One region of the Variovorax sp. GW821-FHT06D12 genome, then DNA from elsewhere that is predicted to be linked to it. Evidence: predicted binding sites of a transcription regulator. Region 1 holds the regulator's gene; each other region holds the start of a gene.

The links. The regulator sigma-54, encoded in region 1, starts transcription at its own class of promoters, with help from an activator protein. The targets are predictions, from matches to a motif close to TGGCANGNAANCTGCTTT.
Region 2: AC07SQ_RS30380 (ammonium transporter) is a predicted target of sigma-54. The motif match lies at 2,695-2,712, and genes of this name have one in related genera.
Region 3: hmpA (NO-inducible flavohemoprotein) is a predicted target of sigma-54. The motif match lies at 2,469-2,486, and genes of this name have one in related genera.
Region 4: glnA (type I glutamate--ammonia ligase) is a predicted target of sigma-54. The motif match lies at 1,875-1,892, and genes of this name have one in related genera.

Annotation. Positions count from the first base shown of each region.
Region 1 is NZ_JBWKRI010000004.1:382,755-387,826, forward strand. Features, by position in the region: gene AC07SQ_RS15445 (thiol:disulfide interchange protein DsbA/DsbL) at 1-493, shown strand, start outside; gene lptA (lipopolysaccharide transport periplasmic protein LptA) at 616-1,335, shown strand; gene lptB (LPS export ABC transporter ATP-binding protein) at 1,332-2,126, shown strand; gene rpoN (RNA polymerase factor sigma-54) at 2,144-3,733, shown strand; gene AC07SQ_RS15465 (phospholipase D family protein) at 3,744-5,072, shown strand, end outside.
Region 2 is NZ_JBWKRI010000013.1:113,509-118,580, reverse strand. Features, by position in the region: gene AC07SQ_RS30395 (PaaI family thioesterase) at 1-344, shown strand, start outside; gene AC07SQ_RS30390 (acyltransferase family protein) at 262-1,557, opposite strand; gene AC07SQ_RS30385 (LytTR family DNA-binding domain-containing protein) at 1,671-2,612, shown strand; gene AC07SQ_RS30380 (ammonium transporter) at 2,783-3,985, shown strand; gene AC07SQ_RS30375 (M14 family metallopeptidase) at 4,101-5,036, shown strand; gene AC07SQ_RS30370 (hypothetical protein) at 5,054-5,072, opposite strand, start outside.
Region 3 is NZ_JBWKRI010000005.1:444,823-449,894, forward strand. Features, by position in the region: gene AC07SQ_RS18345 (MarR family winged helix-turn-helix transcriptional regulator) at 1-205, opposite strand, end outside; RNA gene rnpB (RNase P RNA component class A) at 365-733, opposite strand; gene norR (nitric oxide reductase transcriptional regulator NorR) at 793-2,385, opposite strand; gene hmpA (NO-inducible flavohemoprotein) at 2,521-3,705, shown strand; gene cysK (cysteine synthase A) at 3,821-4,741, shown strand; gene AC07SQ_RS18370 (NAD(P)/FAD-dependent oxidoreductase) at 4,815-5,072, shown strand, end outside.
Region 4 is NZ_JBWKRI010000010.1:173,219-178,290, forward strand. Features, by position in the region: gene AC07SQ_RS27680 (hypothetical protein) at 1-266, opposite strand, end outside; gene glnA (type I glutamate--ammonia ligase) at 413-1,828, opposite strand; gene AC07SQ_RS27690 (competence/damage-inducible protein A) at 1,976-2,776, opposite strand; gene AC07SQ_RS27695 (EI24 domain-containing protein) at 2,773-3,675, opposite strand; gene AC07SQ_RS27700 (sterol desaturase family protein) at 3,732-4,706, opposite strand; gene AC07SQ_RS27705 (polysaccharide deacetylase family protein) at 4,723-5,072, opposite strand, start outside.

The DNA.
Region 1 (5,072 bases):
CGAGGTGGTCGAGTTCTTCTCGTACAACTGCCCGCATTGCAACGACTTCGAGCCCTCGCTCGAAGCCTGGGTCAAGGCAGCCCCGAAGGAAGTGGCGTTCCGCCGCATCCCGGTGCCTTTCGTGGGCAACGACGTCGAAGCCAAGCAGCGCCTGTACTTCACGCTCGAAGCCATGGGCAAGCTGGAGGAATACCACCCGAAGGTCTTCGCCGCGATCCACGCGCAGCGCCAGAACCTGAACGGCGACGCCAACATCCAGGCCTGGGCCGAGCGTGCCGGCCTCGACGGCGCCAAGTTCAAGGAAACCTTTGCGTCCTTCGGCGTGGCCAGCAAGGCCCGCCGCGCGGCGCAACAGACCGAGGCCTACAAGGTCGCCGGCGTGCCGGCCCTGGCCGTGGCGGGCCGCTGGTATGTGGACGGCGAAACCGCCGGCAGCATGTCCAAGGTGCTGCAGGTCGCGACCTTCCTCATCGGCGAAGCCAAGAAGGGCTGACCGACCCGGCGACCTGCTTTCTTGGTCGAATGCAAGGCCCGCTTCGGCGGGCTTTTTCATTGGCGGCGGTGGGCAATTGCCATCCCACGCATACAATGTTTCAGAGCAAGTTTCGTGCCTTTATGACATTGCCCTCCATCCCCACATTCCCCACCCTTCGTCGCCTCGGCCGCCTGGCTTTCGGTGCGCTGTTGCTGGCCGGTGCCGCCTCGGGCGCCCTGGCCGAGACCGCCGACCGCACCAAGCCGATGAACATCGAGTCCGACTCGATGCGCTACGACGACCTGAAACAGACCAGCGTGTTCACCGGCAACGTGCTGGTCACGAAGGGCACGATCATCATCCGCGGCGCGCGGCTGGACGTGCGCCAGGACGCCGAGGGCTACCAGTACGGCGTGGTCACGGCGGCGCCCGGCAAGCTGGCCTATTACAAGCAGAAGCGCAACGCCGGCGACGAGTGGATCGAGGGCGAGTCGGAAGTCATCGAGTACGACAGCCGCGCCGACAACGTCAAGTTCATCCGCCGCGCCGTCATGCGTCGGCTGATCGGCGCCACGGCCAACGATGAGAGCAGCGGCGCGCTGATCGTCTACGACCAGAGCAACGACACCTACACCGTCAACGGCTCCCTCGTGCCGCCGAACGCCGGCGTCTCGGCGGGCGGTGGCGGCCGCGTGAAGGCCATCCTCACGCCGAAGGCCACGCCGGCCCCAGCGGCGCCCGGCTCCGCACCGGCAGCGGGCGGCAAGAAGCCTGCGGCCCCGGCACCCACCCCCGCGCCCGGCGCCGGGCTGCGCCCGAGCACCACGCTGGGCGGCACCGAAGGGGAAGGGCGCAAGTGATCGAAACCGCAGGAACCCAGACCGCCGACGGCATTCCGGGCAGCCGCCTCGTGGCGCGCGGCCTCAAGAAGAGCTACGGCAGCCGCACGGTCGTGAAAGACGTCTCGCTCGACGTGCAAAAGGGCGAGGTCGTCGGACTGCTCGGCCCCAACGGCGCGGGCAAGACCACCTCGTTCTACATGATCGTCGGGCTGGTGCGCGCCGACGCCGGCGAGATCACCATCGACGGCGAGCCCATCGCCCACATGCCCATTCACCGCCGCGCGCGCATGGGCCTGAGCTACCTGCCGCAGGAAGCCTCGATCTTCCGCAAGCTCACGGTCGAGGAAAACGTGCGCGCCGTGCTCGAGCTGCAGCGCGAGCCCGACGCCAACGGCCGCATGATGCCGCTGACCAAGCAGCACACCGAAGAGCGCCTGGCCGACCTGCTGGCCGACCTGCGCGTGGACCACCTGCGCGATTCGCCCGCGCTCGCGCTGTCGGGCGGCGAACGCCGCCGCGTCGAGATCGCGCGCGCGCTGGCCACCCAGCCGCGCTTCATCCTGCTGGACGAGCCCTTCGCCGGCATCGACCCGATCGCGGTGATCGAGATCCAGCGGATCATCAGCTTCCTGAAAGAGCGCGGCATCGGCGTGCTCATCACCGACCACAACGTGCGTGAGACGCTGGGCATCTGCGATCACGCGTTCATCATCAGCGACGGGCACGTGCTGGCACAAGGCACACCCTCGGAGATCGTCGACAACGCCGAGGTACGCAGGGTGTACCTGGGCGAGCACTTCCGCATGTAAGGGAGGGTCGGGTCTCCATGAAGCAAGGGCTGTCCCTTCGCGTCTCGCAGCATCTGGCCTTGACGCCTCAGCTGCAGCAGTCGATCCGGCTTCTGCAGCTCTCCACGCTCGAGTTGAGCCAGGAGGTCGAGCAGATGCTGGACGAGAACCCGTTCCTCGAACGCACCGCGGAAGAAGCGGCGCGCGAGGAGTTCGGGCTGGACACGGCCGACGCGCCGGTGCCGCGCGACGACGCGGGCGAGGGCGAGGCCGAGTTCACGCCGTCCGCCGCCAGCACTTCCTCCACGTCCAGCGACACCACCACCTCGACCCCCGACACCGACGGCCCCGCCGCCGAGATCGCCGAGCGCGAGCCCGACTGGGAAGGCGACGGCACCGTCGACATGGCGCCCGACGACAGCGAGTGGGGCAGCGACGCGCCCGCGCGCCAGAACAACCTGGGCGACGACGAGCGTGCCGACGCCACCGAACTCGCGCGCAGCCAGGAGTCGCTGCAGTCGTTCCTGCACCGCCAGGCGCTGAGCCTGCGGCTCAATGAAAACGACTGCGCCGCGCTGCGCTTTTTGATCGAGTCGCTCAACGACGACGGCTACCTCGAAGACTCGCTGCCCGCATTGGCCTCGGGCCTGGCGGGCGACGACAACGACCAGTTCGACGACCTCGTGCACCACTTCCAGGTGGCGCTGGGCCTGCTGCAGAGCCTGGAGCCGGCCGGCGTCGGCGCGCGCGACCTCGGCGAATGCCTGAGCATCCAGCTGAAGGCGCTCGCCAGCGAAGACGAGACCGAGGCCGACGCGCTCGTGCGCAAGACCGCCATCGCGATCTGCAAGCAGCCGATGGAGCTGCTCGCGCGGCGCGACTTCAAGCGCCTGGCCACGCTCACGCGCACCAACGAAGAGCTGGTGCGCTCGGCGCTGCAGATCATTGCGCGGCTCGAACCCAAGCCGGGCCGCCGTTTCGTCGACGTCGAGCGCAACATCGTCATTCCCGACGTGATCGTCACCAAGACCGGGCGCGGCACCAACGTGAAGTTCCGCGTCATGCTCAACCCCGAGGTCATGCCGCGCCTGCGCGTGCACGACATCTACGCCGGTGCGCTCAAGTCGCACAAGGGCGAGGGCAGCCAGGCGCTGTCGCAGCGGCTGCAGGAGGCGCGCTGGTTCATCAAGAACATCCAGCAGCGCTTCGACACCATCCTGCGCGTGAGCAACGCCATCGTCGAGCGGCAGAAGAGCTACTTCGTGCACGGCGAACTCGCGATGCGCCCGCTGGTGCTGCGAGAGATCGCCGACGAGCTGGGCCTGCACGAATCGACCATCTCGCGCGTGACCACCGCCAAGTACATGGCCACGCCGTTCGGCACGGTCGAGCTCAAGTACTTCTTCGGCTCGGCGCTCGGCACCGAGACTGGCGGCAACGCATCGAGCACCGCGGTGCGCGCGCTCATCAAGCAGTTCGTGAGCTCCGAGAGCATCAAGAAGCCGCTGTCGGACAGCCAGATCTCCGAGATGCTGAAAGAGCAGGGCATCGAGTGCGCACGCCGTACCGTGGCCAAATACCGCGAAGCGCTTCGCATCGCGCCGGCCAACCTTCGCAAGGCCCTGTAGAAAGCCACCGATGACCCGTCGCCTGCTGTCGCGTTGTGGGCATTGGGTCTTCGCCATCGTGGCTGCATCGCTGTTCGCCGGCTGCGCCACCTTGCCCGACGAGGCGCCGCGCCCGCCCACCAAGGCCATCGCCGTCTCGAACGACACCGCGCTCGGCCGCATCGCGCTGGCCTCGCAGCCCGACCCCGACCTGAGCGGCTTTCGCCTGATGCCCGGCGGCGACTTCGCCTTCGACACCCGCATCCAGCTCGCGCGCCGCGCCCAGCGCACGCTCGACGTGCAGTACTACCAGATCGAGAACGACGAGACCGGCCGCTACCTGCTGCGCACCCTGCGCGATGCGGCGCAACGCGGCGTGCGCGTGCGCCTGTTGATGGACGACCTGTACACCTCCGGCGAAGACGAGCTGCTGCTCGGCCTGGCCGCCACGCCGAACGTGGAGCTGCGCCTGTTCAACCCGTTCCCGGCCGGGCGCGGCAGCCTGCTCAAGCGCTTCACCGCGTCGCTGTTCGACTTCAGCCGCGTCAACCGCCGCATGCACAACAAGCTCTTCATCGCCGACGGCGCGATGGCGGTGGCGGGCGGGCGCAACATCGGCAACCAGTACTTCCGCCGCACCACCGGCCCGAACTTCATCGACCTCGACACCTTCGTCACGGGCGCGCTGATCCCGCGCCTGGGCGTGCTGTTCGACCAGTACTGGAACAGCCCGCACGTGCGTCCGATCGGCGCGGTCGTGCACACCGACCTGCCGCGCGAAGAGCTGCAGCGCCGTTTCGACGCCGCCACCGGCCCCGACACCACGCCGCCGCCGCCCAGGCCTGCGCCCAACGACCTGCTCGGCTACAGCCCGGTGGCCGACGACCTCGACGCCGGCAAGCTCGGCCTGATCTGGACCACCGCCGAGGCTTATGCCGATTCACCCGACCGCGTGATCGGCAAGACCGCGTCGTATGGCGGCGTGCCGCTGCTCGACGTGGACAGCGTGCGCTACAACGTGGTCGAGCAGATGCGCCGCGCGCGCAGCGAGGTGACGCTGGTCTCGCCCTACCTGATTCCGGGCGCGTCGGGGCTCGAGGTGATGCGCGAGATCCGCGGGCGCAACGTGAAGATCAGCGTGGTCACGAATTCGCTCGCTGCCACCGACGAACCGCTGGTGCACACCGCCTACCGCCGCTACCGCGCCGACATGCTGGCGCTGGGCGCCGAGCTGCACGAGCTGAGTTCCGCGCGCACGCGGCGCAGCGTGCGGCTGGGTTTGTTCGGCACGTCGGTGGGGCGGCTGCACGCCAAGTCGGCGGTGATCGACCAGCGCATCCTGTTCGTCGGCTCGATGAAT
Region 2 (5,072 bases), on a different contig from region 1:
AATGGCGCGAGGCAGACATGGGCCAGTACACCGGCTTCCTGCACGCGGGGATGATCGCCGCGCTGCTCGACACCGTGAGCGGCTTCGCGGCCGCCACCGTGGCGGGCCGCGTGCTGGCCTCGCATTTCTCCATCAACTGCATTTCGCCGGCCATTGGCGAGGCCTTCGTGGCGCGCGGGCGCGTGGTGAAGGCGGGGCGCAAGCAGGTGTTCGTCGGGGCCGAGCTGTTCGCGCAGCCTGAAGGCCAGGGCGAAGACAAGCTCAAGCTCGTGGCGACGGCGAACGCCATCCTGGTGCCGGTGGATGAGGCGTCGACGACGCCGAAGCCGAAGCAGGCGGCGTAAGCACCACGGCAGGCTCGGCCTCGGGCTTGCGCTTCAGCCCGAACAGCGGGCGCAGCCAGCCGATGCGGCGGATCAGCCCGTCGGTCAGCAGCCAGCAGCCGGCAATGGTCACGGCGACCAGCGCCACGGGCTCCCACACCGGGCCCAGCGCCAGCGGCACCAGCAGCGCCACCCCCGCGACGATCAGCGTCTGGTGCAGCATGTACCAGGGGTAGACCGACTCGTTGGCCCAGCGCAGCCACGGCCAGGGGCGGTTCAGGTGGCGGTGGCCATGGCCCAGGATCGTGGCGACCGCGAGCCACAGGTAGGCCGTGCGCAGCACGTCCATCAGCAGCCCTTTGGGCGGAACAAGGGCCCCGACGCGCAGCGCGATGAACGCGCCGATCGTCGCCACCGCCAGCAGCAGCGACACGCGGCGCAGCCGTTCGAGTTCGCGCCAGATGCCCGTGTCCACGCCCATCCAGTAGCCGTAGAGGAAGACGGTGAAGTAGATGCTGTGCAGGTGGAAGTCCCACACCAGGTTGTGCGTGGCCGGGAAGTGCCGCGCCAGCAGCACCGTCCACGCCAGCAGCGGCAGCGCCGGCAGCACCAGCAGCTGCCAGCCGCGCAGCCCGTTGAAGCGCCGCCGCACCCACTGGCCGGCCGCCGAGCGCCACAGCGGCAGCGTCAGCGCGACCAGCGCCGTGTAGAGGAACAGGTAGGGCAGGTACCAGAGGTGGTTCCAGGTGATGCCGAACTCCGCCCCCGCGAACGCGCCCTTGGGCCACGGCGCGCCCATCGACAGGTAGCGCAGCAGGAAGGTGCCGAAGCCCGGCGCCACCAGCCCGCGCGCCACGCCCTCGGCGTAGGCCTGGTAGGGCACGACCACCGCCATGCCGAAGGCCAGCGGCAGCATCAGCCGCAGCCCCCGGCTGCGCAGCAGGCCCCAGGTGCCCTGGCCCCGGCTCAGGAAGCCGAGCGACACGCCCGAGATGAGAAACACCAGGTCCATGCGCCACAGGTTCAGCACCCGCATCGGCCACGGCAGCCACTCGGCCGCGTGCGGGCTCTTCAGGTGCCAGGGCCAGTCGGCCACGTAGTACATGCCCACGTGATAGAGGATGACGAGCAGGAAGGCGAGGGCGCGCAGGGCGTCGATGTCGTGGCGGCGCTGTGGCGTGGGAACGGAATCGGAGGGCATGGCGAGCTCCTGGAACGAGGAAACGGCGGTCATCGTGGCCCCCGCGCCCGTCCCCGGGGCCATCGCCGGGACGGACCGGCCCGGATTTGTGACGAACGGTGGCCCCCAGGGACGAAATCCGGCCCCCGGTTCGCGAGAATCCCCGCATGAGCGAGCCGCACAAGAACCTGTACGAGCGCTACGAACCGATCCGGCGGTACGTCGAGGTCGGCTTCTGGATCGTGCTGATGACGGTGCATGCCGCGATCAGCACCGTGGTCGCGCTCATCGACGCCCGCAGCCGCGCCGTGCCGCGCGCGAACTGGGAGGTCGTCACCTGGGAGGTGTCGAGCCACATCGCGCTGCTGGCCCTGGTGCCGGTGCTGGTGGCCGTGGAGCGCCGGCTGTCGCCGCTGGCGCGCGACCACTGGGTGCGCTTTCTTGCAGGGCACCTGGTGGCCAGCGTGCTCCTGAGCCTGGCGCACGTCGCGGCGATGTTCGGGCTGCGCGCCGCGGTGTACGCGGCGGCCGGCGAGCCCTACGACTTCGGCGGCGCCATGGGGCGATGGGGCTACGAATACCTGAAGGACGTGCGCGTCTACGCCACGATGGTCTTCGGCGTGTGGGCCTACCGGCTCTTCATGCTGCGGCTGCAGGGCGAGGCGCGCGTGCTCGATCCGCCGGAAGAGGGCGTGGCGCCGGTGCCCGAGGCTTTGGAGGAGAGGGAGGGAGTCGAGCCCTCGGTACAGGAACTGCCAACGCCGGCAGCGCCGCCGCCCGCCCGCCCCGAACGCTTCCTCGTGCGCAAGCTGCGCCGCGAATTCCTCATCGCCGCCACCGACATCGACTGGCTGCAGGCCGAGGGCAACTACGTCGGCCTGCACGTCAACGGCCACGACTACCTGCTGCGCGCCACGCTCACCGACTTCCTGACCCAGCTCGACCCCGCCACCTTCGTGCGCGTGCACCGCAGCCACGCGGTGAACCTGGGCCGCATCAAGGAGATCGAGCCGCTCGACGGCGGCGACGCCCGGCTGCACATGCACGACGGCACGAGCGTGCCCTGCAGCCGGCGGTATCGCGACGCGCTGCGCGGCGGCGCCAGCTGAGCGTTTCGGCGCGTTCCGATCCGGTGCGCGTCCTGCGAATTCGGCCCATTCCTGGGTCGTTTCGCACCATTCAAGAGCCTTCAGGCACCATTTTTGCTTTCTTGCGCCGGCGCCCCGAGCCGTTCGGGTGCGACGCACCAAATCAAACCAAAAACCTGCAAGAAGCTCTCATGGACGCACTCAAACAGGGCGCTGACGCGCTGTTCATCCTTCTCGGCGCCATCATGGTCCTGGCCATGCATGCCGGCTTTGCCTTTCTGGAACTGGGCACCGTGCGCAAGAAGAACCAGGTCAATGCGCTGGTCAAGATCCTGGTCGACTTCTCGGTGTCGACCATCGTGTACTTCCTGGTGGGCTACGGTGTGGCCTATGGCACGCATTTCTTCGTCAGCGCCACCGAACTGTCGGCAAGAAGCGGCTACGAGCTGGTGAAGTTCTTCTTCCTGCTGACCTTCGCGGCGGCCATTCCGGCCATCATCTCGGGCGGCATCGCCGAGCGGGCCAAGTTCTGGCCGCAGCTGATCGCCACCGCGGTGATTGTCGGTTTCGTCTACCCGTTGTACGAGGGCATCGCCTGGAACAAGGCCTTCGGCATCCAGGGCTGGATCGCCTCGGTCACCGGCCACGAGTTCCATGACTTCGCCGGCTCGGTCGTCGTGCACGCCGTGGGCGGCTGGCTCGCGCTGCCGGCCGTGCTGCTGCTGGGCGCGCGCCGCAACCGCTACCGCGGCGACGGCTCGCTAAGCGCACACCCGCCCTCGAACATCCCGTTCCTGGCGCTGGGCGCGTGGGTGCTGTGCGTGGGCTGGTTCGGCTTCAACGTGATGAGCGCGCAGAGCATCGACAAGATCTCGGGCCTCGTCGCCGTCAACTCGCTGATGGCCATGGTCGGCGGTACGCTGGTGGCGCTGGCCATGGGCAAGAACGACCCCGGCTTTGTCTACAACGGCCCGCTCGCCGGCCTCGTGGCCGTGTGCGCCGGCTCCGACCTCATGCACCCGCTGGGCGCGCTCGTGGCGGGCGGCGTGGCCGGCGCCATCTTCGTCTTCATGTTCACCCGCACCCAGAACAAATGGAAGATCGACGACGTGCTCGGCGTGTGGCCGCTGCACGGCCTGTGCGGCACCTGGGGCGGCATCGCGGCGGGCATCTTCGGCACGCAGGCGCTCGGCGGCATCGGCGGCGTGAACCTGTGGGCGCAGCTGATCGGCACCTTGCTTGGCGTGGGCTGGGCGCTGATCGGCGGTGCGGTGGTGTACGGCGTGCTCAAGGCGACCATGGGGCTGCGGCTGTCGCAGGAAGAGGAATACGACGGGGCGGACCTGTCGATCCACCATATTTCGGCGACGCCGGAGCGCGAAGTGAATTGGTGAGGGCGATGCGGCTCAGGACATGAGCCGCAACGGGGGATTTGCGGCGCACGGCACGAATTTGCCAGCTGTAGCAAACTTGCCGGCGGCCTCCGATCCCACCTGTTCACCACCCCCAATGACCCAATCTCCCCCCGCCCTCGAAGTCCTCCCCCGCGACCTGTCCGCCTACCGCGAGGGCAACGTCGGCATCGACTACGTGCACCGCTTCGAGTCCGGCAAGCCCGGCCCGCACGTGCTGATCAATGCGCTGACGCACGGCAACGAGATCTGCGGCATGACCGCCGCCACGCACCTGCTCGACACCGGCGTGCGCCCGAAGATCGGCACGCTGACCGTCAGCTTCGCCAACGTGGCGGCCTACGAGTCCTTCAACGAGGCGCTGCCTTTCGACAGCCGCCAGCTGGTGCACAACCTCAACCGCGTGTGGTCGCCCGAATGGCTCGACGGCAGCGAAGACAGCCCCGAGCTGCGCCGTGCCCGCGAGCTGCGCCCGGTGGTGAGCGCGGCCGACCACATCCTCGACATCCATTCCACGAGCCAGCCCGTGATCCCGTTCTGGGTGTACCCGGCCTTCGACCGCAACGCCGAGGCCGCCATGGCCATTGGCCGCCCGTCGGTGCACCTGGTGATGCCCGACGGCCTGGGCTCGGGCACGCCGCTGATCCAGCACGGCCAGCATGGCCGGGCCGACGGCAAGGGCGTGGCGCTGGTGGCCGAGTGCGGCCAGCATTTCCTGCGCTCGGCCTCCGAGCTGGCCACCGCCATCTCGCTCGACTTCCTGGCGCACTTCGGCCTCATCGACAAGGACCCGGCCGTGCCCGCGCCCGGCGAGCAGCGTCGCTTCGAGCTGCTCCAGACGCACGTGATCAAGTCGGAAGACTTCGCCTTCGTGCGCCCGCTGATCGGTTTCGAGACCTTTGCCAAGGGCGAACTGATCGCCACCAACGGCCCCGACGAAATCCGCGCGCCGTGCGACGACTGCACGATCTTCATGCCCGCGCAGCGAACGATCGTCGGGCGCGAGGCGGTGTACCTGACCAGGCCGCTCTGAGGCGGGCGCCCTTCAGTTCAGCAGATCAGCAGGTGC
Region 3 (5,072 bases), on a different contig from region 1:
CCAGCTGGTCGAGCGAACGCACCAGCGACGGCCCTTCGATGCCCAGCGCCTCGGCCACCGTGCCCTGGCGCACGCCGTCTTCCATGCGCCCGAGCACCACCACCGGCCAGGCCAGCGTCTGCGACAGGCCCACGTGCGCCACCGCCTTGTCGGCCGCCGCGCGGTAGCCGCGCTGGAGCACCGACAGCGAGGTGCCGAGCCGCATCAGCGCATGTTCGCGCAACGGGGAGATGGGTTCGGTATCGGCCACGGCGTTATCAATTAGTTAGCTTGCTAACAATTGTACGGGTTTCTACCAAGTCTTGCACGTGGCCGCGCACGACGTCAGCGCGCGGCCCAGGGAAAAGGGGGAAGGGAAAGAAAAGTGTGAAGCTCGCCGATAAGCCGGATTCTGTGCACCGGAGCCCTCTTGCGAAGACCCCGGCGTGACCGCCATTACTCTGGGCCGTTTGTCGCCAAACGGCTCGATGCCACCTACCCGCCAGCTCAGCGGAACCACCTCGATACTGGCCTACTTGGTGTTGCTGCGCGCAGAGATTGCCCGTTTCACCCGAACTGAATCGGCTCGTCTCTGTTGCTCTGATCCTCACCTCACGGTGGAGAGTCGTTAACTCCTGCGCTGTCCTGTGCAGTCCGGACGTTCCTCCAGTGCGATCTTTCGACCCGATGCTGTTGCCCGAAGGCAGAGCATCGTCCCTTTCGGGCTTGCACCAGCGGCGGTCTGGCGTGCTTCACCGCTCGATTATCGCCCGCTCCATCAATGACCCTTCAGGCGGTGCCGCGCGCCGACTTTCAACCGGGCGTTTCGCTGTCGCCAGCCTGCACCAGGCCCAGCTTGCGCAAGGTCCGGTGGAAGTTGCTGCGGTCGATGCCGGCCTCGCGCGCGGCGCTGGCCACGCGGCCGCCGTGGCGGGCGAGCAGTTCCAAGAGCCAGGCCCGCTGGAAGGCCTCGGTCGCGTCGCGCAGCGTGCCGCCAGCGATGGCAGGCCCCGCGTGTTCGTTCGCCGGGGCCTGCACGGGCGCTGCCATGGCGCTTCCGACGACGGCAGCGCTGTCCAGCGCCAGGTGATGCGGTTCGATCGCCGTCCAGCGCGAGCCGCGCGGCTGTTCCCGGAACGCCCGCAGCGAGGCGCGGCTGATCACATGCTCGAGCTCGCGCACATTGCCCGGCCAGCCGTGCGCCAGCATGGCGGCCTTCGACGCCGGCGAGAGCCGCAGGTTGCGCGCGCCCAGCCGGTGCTGGTTCTCCTCGAGAAAGCTGCCGGCGAGCACGAGCACGTCGCGCCCCCGCTCGCGCAGCGGCGCGACCACGAGCGGATAGACCGACAGCCGGTGGTACAGGTCGGCGCGAAAACGCCCCTGCGCGATCGCCGCGGGCAGGTCGCGGTTGGTGGCCGCGATCACGCGCACGTCGACCTTGCGCATGCGGTCGCTGCCGGGGCGCTGCACCTCGCCGCTTTGCAGCACGCGCAGCAGCTTGGCCTGCACGCTCAGCGGCAGCTCGCCGACCTCGTCGAGAAAGAGCGTGCCGCCGTCGGCGATCTCGAACTTGCCGTCGCGGTCCTGCACGGCGCCGGTGAACGCGCCGCGCTTGTGGCCGAAGAGTTCGCTGTCGGCCAGCGACTCGGGCAGCGCCGCGCAGTTGACCTGCACGAGCGGCTGCTCGCTGCGGCGCGAGCGCGCGTGCAGCCGCTGCGCGACCAGGTCCTTGCCGACGCCGGTTTCGCCGAGCAGCAGCACCGTGAGGTCGGACACGGCGACGGTGTCGATCTCGTGGCACAGCTGCTTCATCGCCGGGCTGCTGCCCAGCAGTTCGCGGGGCGCGCCACGCCCCGCACGCAGCGCCTGCGCGACGGCCTGCTCGCGCATGGCGCGCGCCTGCATCTCGCGGATCGTGTGGGCGGCCTCGATGCCGGTTTCGACGAGGGCGATCAGTGCCTCCATCTGCGCCGGGCCCACGGCATCGAAGGCGTGCGGTTCCAGCGCATCCAGCGTGAGCAGGCCCCAGACGGCGCCGCGCAGGCGCAGCGGCGCGCCCATGCAGTCGTGCACCGGCAGGATGCCCGGCTGGCCGGCGACGAGGCCGTCGTACGGGTCGGGCAGGTTGCAGTCGTGCGCGAAACGCAGGCCCCGTTCGCTGTCGAGCAGGCGCGCAAAACGCGGATGGGCGGCGACGGGAAACTGGCGCCCCAGGGTTTCATCGCTCAGGCCGTCGACCGCGATGGGCTTCAGCACGTCGACGTCGAGCTGCAGCAGCGCGGCGGCATCGCAGCGGACCAGTCCCCGCGCGGCGGCGAGCAGCGACCGGTAGCGGGCAGCCTCGGCTTCGGGCTCAGGCTCGGGTGGTGAGGCCTCGGTGGTCGAATCGACACGCAATGTGGTCATAAGTACAACGCTGAAGTTGTTGCTAATTTGACCACGCCCAATAAATCCCCAATGGCGTCAAGCACTTGCAGAGGCCTTCCGGCTGGCACGGATCGTGAGAAGACAAAGGCATCTCAACAGAGGAAGCGCCAGACCATGAACCCGCAAACCATCGCCATCGTCAAGTCCACCGTGCCCGCGCTCCAGGCCCACGGCGAGGCCATCACCAGCCACTTCTACAAGATCATGTTCGAGGGCCATCCGCAGGTGAAGGCCTTCTTCAACGAGGCGCACCAGGCCGCCGGCACGCAGGCGCGCGCGCTGGCGGGCGCGGTCATCGCCTATGGCGCGCACATCGACCGGCTCGAAGCGATCGCGGGCGCCCTGCCCCGCATCATCCAGAAGCACGCCGCGCTGGGCGTGCTGCCGGAGCACTACCCGATCGTCGGCCACTACCTGCTGCGCGCCGTGAAGGAGGTGCTCGGCGATGCCGCCACCGACGAAGTGATCGCCGCCTGGGGCGAGGCCTACGAATCGCTGGCGGGCCTTCTCATCGCCGCGGAAGAAGCCGTCTACAGCGCCAACGCGGCGCAGCCCGGCGGATGGCGCGGCACGCGCGAATTCCGCGTGGCCCGGCGCGAGGACGAGAGCGAGGTCATCACCTCGTTCTACCTGGAGCCCGTGGACGGCGGCGCGCTGCTGGCCTTTTCGCCGGGGCAGTACCTCACGCTGGTGCTGGAGATCGACGGCCAGCCGGTGCGGCGCAACTACTCGCTGTCCGACGCGCCGGGCAAGCCGTGGTACCGCATCAGCGTGAAGAAGGAAGAAGGGGGCCGCGCCTCGAACTGGCTGCACGAGGCCGCCGCGGTCGGCACGCGGCTGCAGGTGCAGGCGCCGTGCGGCGACTTCGTGCTGCAGCCCGCCGGCGAGCAGGCGCGGCCCCTCGTGCTGGTGACGGGCGGCGTGGGCATCACGCCCGCGATGAGCATGCTCGAATCGGTGGCGCACACGGGCCGGCCGGTGCACTTCGTCCATGCGGCGCGGCACGGCGGCGCGCATGCGTTCCGCGCCCGCGTCGACGCGCTCGCGCAGCGGCATGCGAACGTGAAGCCGCTGTATGTCTACGACGCGCCGCGCGAGAGCGACACGCCGCACGCGACCGGCTTCGTCACCCGCGAGCTGCTGGCCGGGCTGCTGCCGGCCGACCGCGACGTCGACCTGTACTTCCTCGGACCGAAGCCCTTCATGCAGGCGGTGTATGCGAACGGGCTGGCGCTCGGCGTGCCGAAGCAGCAGCTTCGCTACGAGTTCTTCGGGCCGCTGGAAGCCCTGGAGGCCTGAACCGCAACGGCCCGCCATCCCCTCGTGCTGAAACGGTCGCGGGCCGGGTGCAACCCGGCCCAGGGGGCGCCACAATGCGCGCTGACCATCCGACCCTCGCACCCAAGGAGATTCCATGAAGGCCCAGAACATCCTCCAGACCATCGGCAACACGCCGCACATCCGCATCAACCGCCTGTTCGGCCATGCGAAGCAGCAGGTCTGGATCAAGTCGGAGCGCGCCAACCCCGGCGGCTCGATCAAGGACCGCATCGCGCTGTCGATGGTGGAAGACGCCGAGAAGAGCGGCGCGCTGAAACCCGGCGGCACCATCGTCGAGCCCACCTCGGGCAACACCGGCATCGGCCTGGCGATGGTCGCGGCCGTCAAGGGCTACAAGCTGATCCTGGTGATGCCCGACAGCATGTCGGTGGAGCGCCGCCGCCTCATGCTGGCCTACGGCGCCACCTTCGACCTCACGCCGCGCGCCAACGGCATGAAGGGCTCCATCGCCCGCGCCGAGGAAATCGTGGCCGGCACGCCGGGCGCGTGGATGCCGCAGCAGTTCAACAACCCCGCCAACGTCGACGTGCACGTGCGCACCACGGCCGAAGAGATCGCGGCCGACTTTCCCGAGGGCATCGACGTGCTCATCACCGGCGTGGGCACGGGCGGCCACATCACCGGCGTGGCGAAGGTGTTGAAGAAGAAGTGGCCCAAGCTGCAGGTGTTCGCAGTGGAGCCCGTGGCTTCGCCCGTGATCTCGGGCGGCGCGCCGGCACCCCACCCCATCCAGGGCATCGGCGCAGGCTTCATTCCGAAGAACCTGGACACCTCGCTGCTCGACGGCGTGCTGCAGGTCGACGCCGAACCGGCGCGCGAAATGGCGCGCCGCTGCGCGGTCGAGGAAGGCATCCTGGTCGGCATCTCGTCGGGCGCGACGCTCGCGGCCATTGCGCAGAAGCTGCCCTCGCTGGCGCCCGATGCGGTGGTGCTGGGCTTCAACTACGACACGGGCGAGCGCTACCTCTCCGTCGAAGGCTTCCTGCCCGCCTGATCCAGCTACAAGTTTCATAGCGCCTCGGGCGCTTAAAATCGTCGGTCTGCTTGATAACCACAAGCCCCACGACATGCTGCGAATCTCCGAACTCAAACTCCCGCTCGACCACGCGCCTGACGCGCTGGCCACCCTGATCGCCCGAACGCTCGACGTTCCACCCGAAGCGATCGCCTCCCACACCGTCTACAAGCGCAGCTTCGACGCCCGCAAGGTCGACCTGCTCACGGTCTACATCTGCGACGTGCAGCTAGCCGACCCGGCGCTCGAAGCCGCGCTGCTGGCCAAGCACGCCAGCCACCCGCACATCCAGCCCGCGCCCGACATGCGC
Region 4 (5,072 bases), on a different contig from region 1:
TCGACACGCGGGCTGCCCGCCGGGGCGCGCGCGGCGGATGAACCGCCCGACGACGACGACGCGCTGCCACCACCGCCGCCCGAGGGCTTCGTGCCCTGCACGACGGTGACGTTGCCGCCTTCCATGATCTTGCAGCCCTTTTGCTGGGCCACGGTCGCGTTGTTGGTGTACTCGTTGCCGCAGCGCCAGACGCGCTCTTGCGCGAGCGCCGCCGTGGCGGTGGCGAACGAGGCGGCGGCCAGGAAAATCAGGGAGGCAGTCTTCATTTGGATCCGGAGAGGGCGCGACAAACGCGCATTTTGATGCAATTCGGGCCCGCTCACGACAGGGTGTTCCGCACCAAGGAAAAAGGACGGCCGGGGCCGTCCTTTTGTCTTACTTGCCCGCCGGGGCGGGCTCGTTGTGGCGCCTTTTACAGCGAGTAGTACATGTCGAATTCGACGGGGTGCGTCGCCATGCGGAAGCGCGTGACTTCCTGCATCTTGAGGTCGATGTACGCGTCGATGTACGAGTCGGTGAACACGCCGCCCTTGGTCAGGAACGCACGGTCCTTGTCCAGGTGCTCCAGGGCCTGGTCCAGGCTGTGGCAGACGGTCGGGATCAGCGCGTCCTCTTCCGGCGGCAGGTGGTACAGGTCCTTGCTGGCGGCTTCGCCCGGATGGATCTTGTTTTCCACGCCGTCCAGGCCGGCCATCAGCAGCGCGGCAAAGCCCAGGTACGGGTTCATCAGCGGATCGGGGAAGCGCGCTTCGACGCGGCGGCCCTTCGGGTTGGCCACGAACGGGATGCGGATCGAGGCCGAGCGGTTCTTGGCCGAGTAGGCCAGCTTCACCGGGGCTTCGAAGCCGGGCACCAGGCGCTTGTAGCTGTTGGTGCCGGGGTTCGTGATGGCGTTCAGGGCACGGGCGTGCTTGATGATGCCGCCGATGTAGTGCAGCGCGAAGTCCGACAGGCCTGCGTAGCCGTCGCCGGCGAACAGGTTCTTGCCGTCCTTCCAGACCGACTGGTGCACGTGCATGCCGGAGCCGTTGTCGCCGACGATGGGCTTGGGCATGAAGGTGGCGGTCTTGCCGTAGGCGTGGGCCACGTTGTGGATCACGTACTTCTGCAGCTGGACCCAGTCCGCGCGCTGCACCAGCGTGCTGAAGCGGGTGCCGATTTCGAGCTGGCCGGCGTTGGCCACTTCATGGTGATGCACTTCGACCGGGATGCCCAGCGATTCGAGCACCAGGCTCATTTCCGAGCGCATGTCCTGGAAGCTGTCGACCGGGGGCACCGGGAAGTAGCCGCCCTTGACTGCGGGACGGTGGCCGCTGTTGCCGTGCTCGAACTCCTTGTCGGTGTTCCACGAGGCTTCTTCGGACTCGATCTTCACGAAGCAGCCCGACATGTCGTTCTTCCAGCGCACGCCGTCGAACACGAAGAACTCGGGTTCCGGTCCGAAGTAGGCGGTGTCGCCCAGGCCGGAAGCCTTCATGTACGCCTCGGCGCGCTTGGCGAGCGAACGCGGGTCGCGCTCGTAGGCCTTGCCGTCGGCCGGGTCGATCACGTCGCAGGTCAGGATCAGCGTCGTTTCTTCGAAGAACGGGTCGATGTTGGCGGTGTTCGGGTCGGGCATGAGCTGCATGTCCGAGGCTTCGATGCCCTTCCAACCGGCGATGGACGAACCGTCGAACGCGTGGCCCGAGGTGAATTTGTCTTCATCGAAGTGCGACACGGGCACGGTCACGTGCTGCTCTTTGCCGCGGGTGTCGGTGAAGCGCAAGTCGACGAACTTGACCTCGTTTTCCTTGACGAGCTTGAGTACATCGGCGACGGTCTTTGCCATCAGTTTCTCCTGAGTTGGATGGTGGTTAGGAATACAGGGACGGGAGGATGCAGTTTCTGTGCCATTGTCACCCCGCCGGATGAGGCCCGGGTGACGGCCCAGGGGCTGCCGGAAAAGGAAAAAATCACCAAATTGGTGCAATGCAGATTAACGCACCAATTCAGGGCCAAGCTTCGCATCGAAAGTGTGCAGACCTTCGATGAGCTGGCCATAGGCGGCATCGAGCTTCGCAGGGTCGCCCTTGACGCCCAGCTCGATGTGGCGCCCGTACTGCGGGTGATCCACGCTGGGCAGGCTGAACACCTTGATGCCGGCGTGGGCCTGCTCGATGGCCTGCATCAGGGGCGTGAGGGTGGCTTCCATCGCACCGAAAACGATCACGGACTTCTCGGCGATGGCGTTGCGGGTGAACAGATCGGCATAGCGGCTGTCGAGCACCGACTCGATCATGGGCCAGGCCATGACCGGGAAGCCCGGCACGAAATGCACGTGCTCGACGCTGAACCCCGGGATCTTGTTGTACGGGTTGCGGATGATCGACGCGCCCTGCGGAAACACGCCCATGTTCAGGCGGTGGATGTTGTCGGGCCGGTCGGGCTCGTAGGGCACGCCCTGCTCCAGGGCCGTGTCCTGCATGCGCTCGCGGATCAGCGCCTCGGCCTCGGGGTGCAGCGCCAGCGGCACGCGCAGGGCCTGGGCGGCGCACTGGCGGGTGTGGTCGTCGGGCGTGGCGCCGATGCCGCCGGTCGAGAACACGATGTCGCCCGAGGCGAAGGCGCGCATGAGGGCCGCGGTGATCCGCGTGGGCTCGTCGCCCACGTACTCGGCCCAGCTCAGTTGCAGGCCGCGCGCGGCCAGCAGCTCGATGACCTTGGCCATGTGCTTGTCGGCCCGCTTGCCGGAAAGGATCTCGTCGCCGACGACGATGAGACCGAATGCGCGTGTCATGGAGAACTCCATTGAGAAAGAGCGGCCTTGTTGGCCTCGGTGGCTTCGGCCGCCTCGAGCGTCTGCTGTGCGTCGCCGCTGCCGGCCGCGGGCTGCTGCGCCGCGCGCTGGGCGCGCAGCTGGGTCAGGGCGTCGAGGCAGTAGTGCGCGAACCAGAGCGCGGAGAAGGCGAAGACCAGCGTGTAGATCCAGATGGCGATCGGCACCAGCACGAAGAAGGCGGCGGCGAACAAGAGGCCCGAGGCCCAGACGATGCTCGGCGCCGCGCCCAGGTAACCGCACAGCACGCCGATGCACAGCAGCGGCAACCGGTGGGCGCGCAGCAACGCGGCGCGTTCCTCGGGGCTGGCGTGCTCGGCCAGCGCGTCGAAGCTCATCACCCGGTAGGTCAGCCAGCCCCAGATCAGCGGCGGCAGGATCAGCACCAGCGGCGGAATGAGCCACAGCGGCATCGACACCACCAGCGCGATCAGCGCCAGGACGGTGGCGCCGAGCGAGCGCAGCACGCTGCCGAAGAAGGAGGCGCCCTTCTTCTGCTCCAGCGTGGGAAAGCGCCGTTCGGCCACGAGCTTGGTGAGCGCCGGCGCCATGAAGCCGGCCACGATGAGCAGCGACAGCACGACGATGAGCGGCGTGACGCCGAACACCACCACCAGCGGCGCCAGCGCGGCCGTGACGTCGCTGGAGAACAGGCGCCCGATCCAGGCCCAGAAGCTGGACAGCAGCGGCCAGGCGTCGAGGGCCTCGCGCGTCCAGGCGACGGCCGCGTCCCAGTAGAAGTAGCCGAGCCCCGCGGCCAGCAGCACCATGAGCGCCAGCGGCAGGAGCGACAGCACGATCACGCGCGGGAGCATGCAATAGGCCACCGCGCGCCAGAAGGAGTCGAGGAGCAGGCGCATGAGGTTCGAGGATAGCGCAAGGCCCCGGCCCGCTCGCTGCCGGGCCTGCGGGCGGATCAGGCGCGGCCGAACAGCCGCTTCAGCCCCAGCCACTGCTGCGACCAGAAGCCCTGGCCGTAGTCGCGCGGGCGGCCGTCGGCGCCGGGCTCGACCTGGTCGCGGATGCCGGTCGGGTCGTAGCGGTTCTCGAAGTTGGCGGTGCGAAAGAGCATGTCCCACCAGGGCAGCAGCACGCCGAAGTTGTGGCCGCCCAGCGTGCTCCGGCCGTGCGACTCGTGGCCCAGCCCGATGCTGTGGTGCAGCCGGTGAAAGCGCGGGCTGACCCACAGCCGCTCGCCGAGCGTGCCGAAGCTCAGCCGCAGGTTGGCGTGCTGCAGGCTTTCGCTGAGCTGGGTGAAGGCCACGACGGCGATGAACTGGCCCGGCGCCACGCCGATCAGCTGCGCCACGATGACGATGAGCGTGTCGTGGATCACGTCGTCCAGCAGGTGGTTGCGGTCGTCGCTCCACATCGTCATCTGGCGCTGCGAGTGGTGCAGCGAATGCAGGCTCCACCACCAGTTGAACTGGTGCTGGCCGCGGTGAATCCAGTAGCCGACGAAGTCGAGCACCACGAGGTAGATGGCAAAGGCCACCCACGGCACGTCGGTCACGCCGGGCCAGGCCTCGTCCAGGTGGAAGGTGCCCCACCCCGCCATGCGCAGGCTGCCGAGCAGGTCGTCGAACAGCGGCTGCAGCGTGAAGAACAGCGCCAGCCGGAACAGGCCCAGCCGGTGGATCAGCGTGTAGAGCACGTCGATGCGGATGGCGCGGCGGTCGGTCACGGGCTCGACCGCGCGCCAGCGCTGCAGCGGACCGATCACGGCCAGCAGCACGAGGATCTGGACCACCCCGACCAGCAGCCAGCCGGTGGCGTCGAAGGCATCCTCAGCCCAGCCGCCCAGGCCGATGGCGTACACCAGCGGCTGCACGGCGGTCTCGAAGAGCCAGCCTTGCATGGCGGAAAAAACGTCGGTCAACCAATCGATCACGGCGAAAACTCAGGGATCAAGGATGGGAGGCGATCCAGGCGCGGTAGTCCGGATGCTGGCGCAGGGTGCGAAAGCAGAAGCCCTTGGCCTTCAGGCCGACGATCAGCGGCTCCAGGTTGGCGGGCGCCCACGGGTCCTTGCGCGACCAGATGCCCAGGTGCGCCAGCAGGATGTCGCCGGGGCGGATGCCCGCAAGCGCCTGGGCCAGCAGTTTCTGGTTGCTGAAGCTTTCGCTCGGCAGCTCGTCGCCGAGGAAGCCGGCGGGCGACCAGCCCACGTGCGCGTAGCCGCAGTCTTTGGCGGCCGCCAGCAGCGCGGGCGAGGTCTTCCCGCCCGGCGCGCGGTACAGCGGCAGCGGCTTCTTGC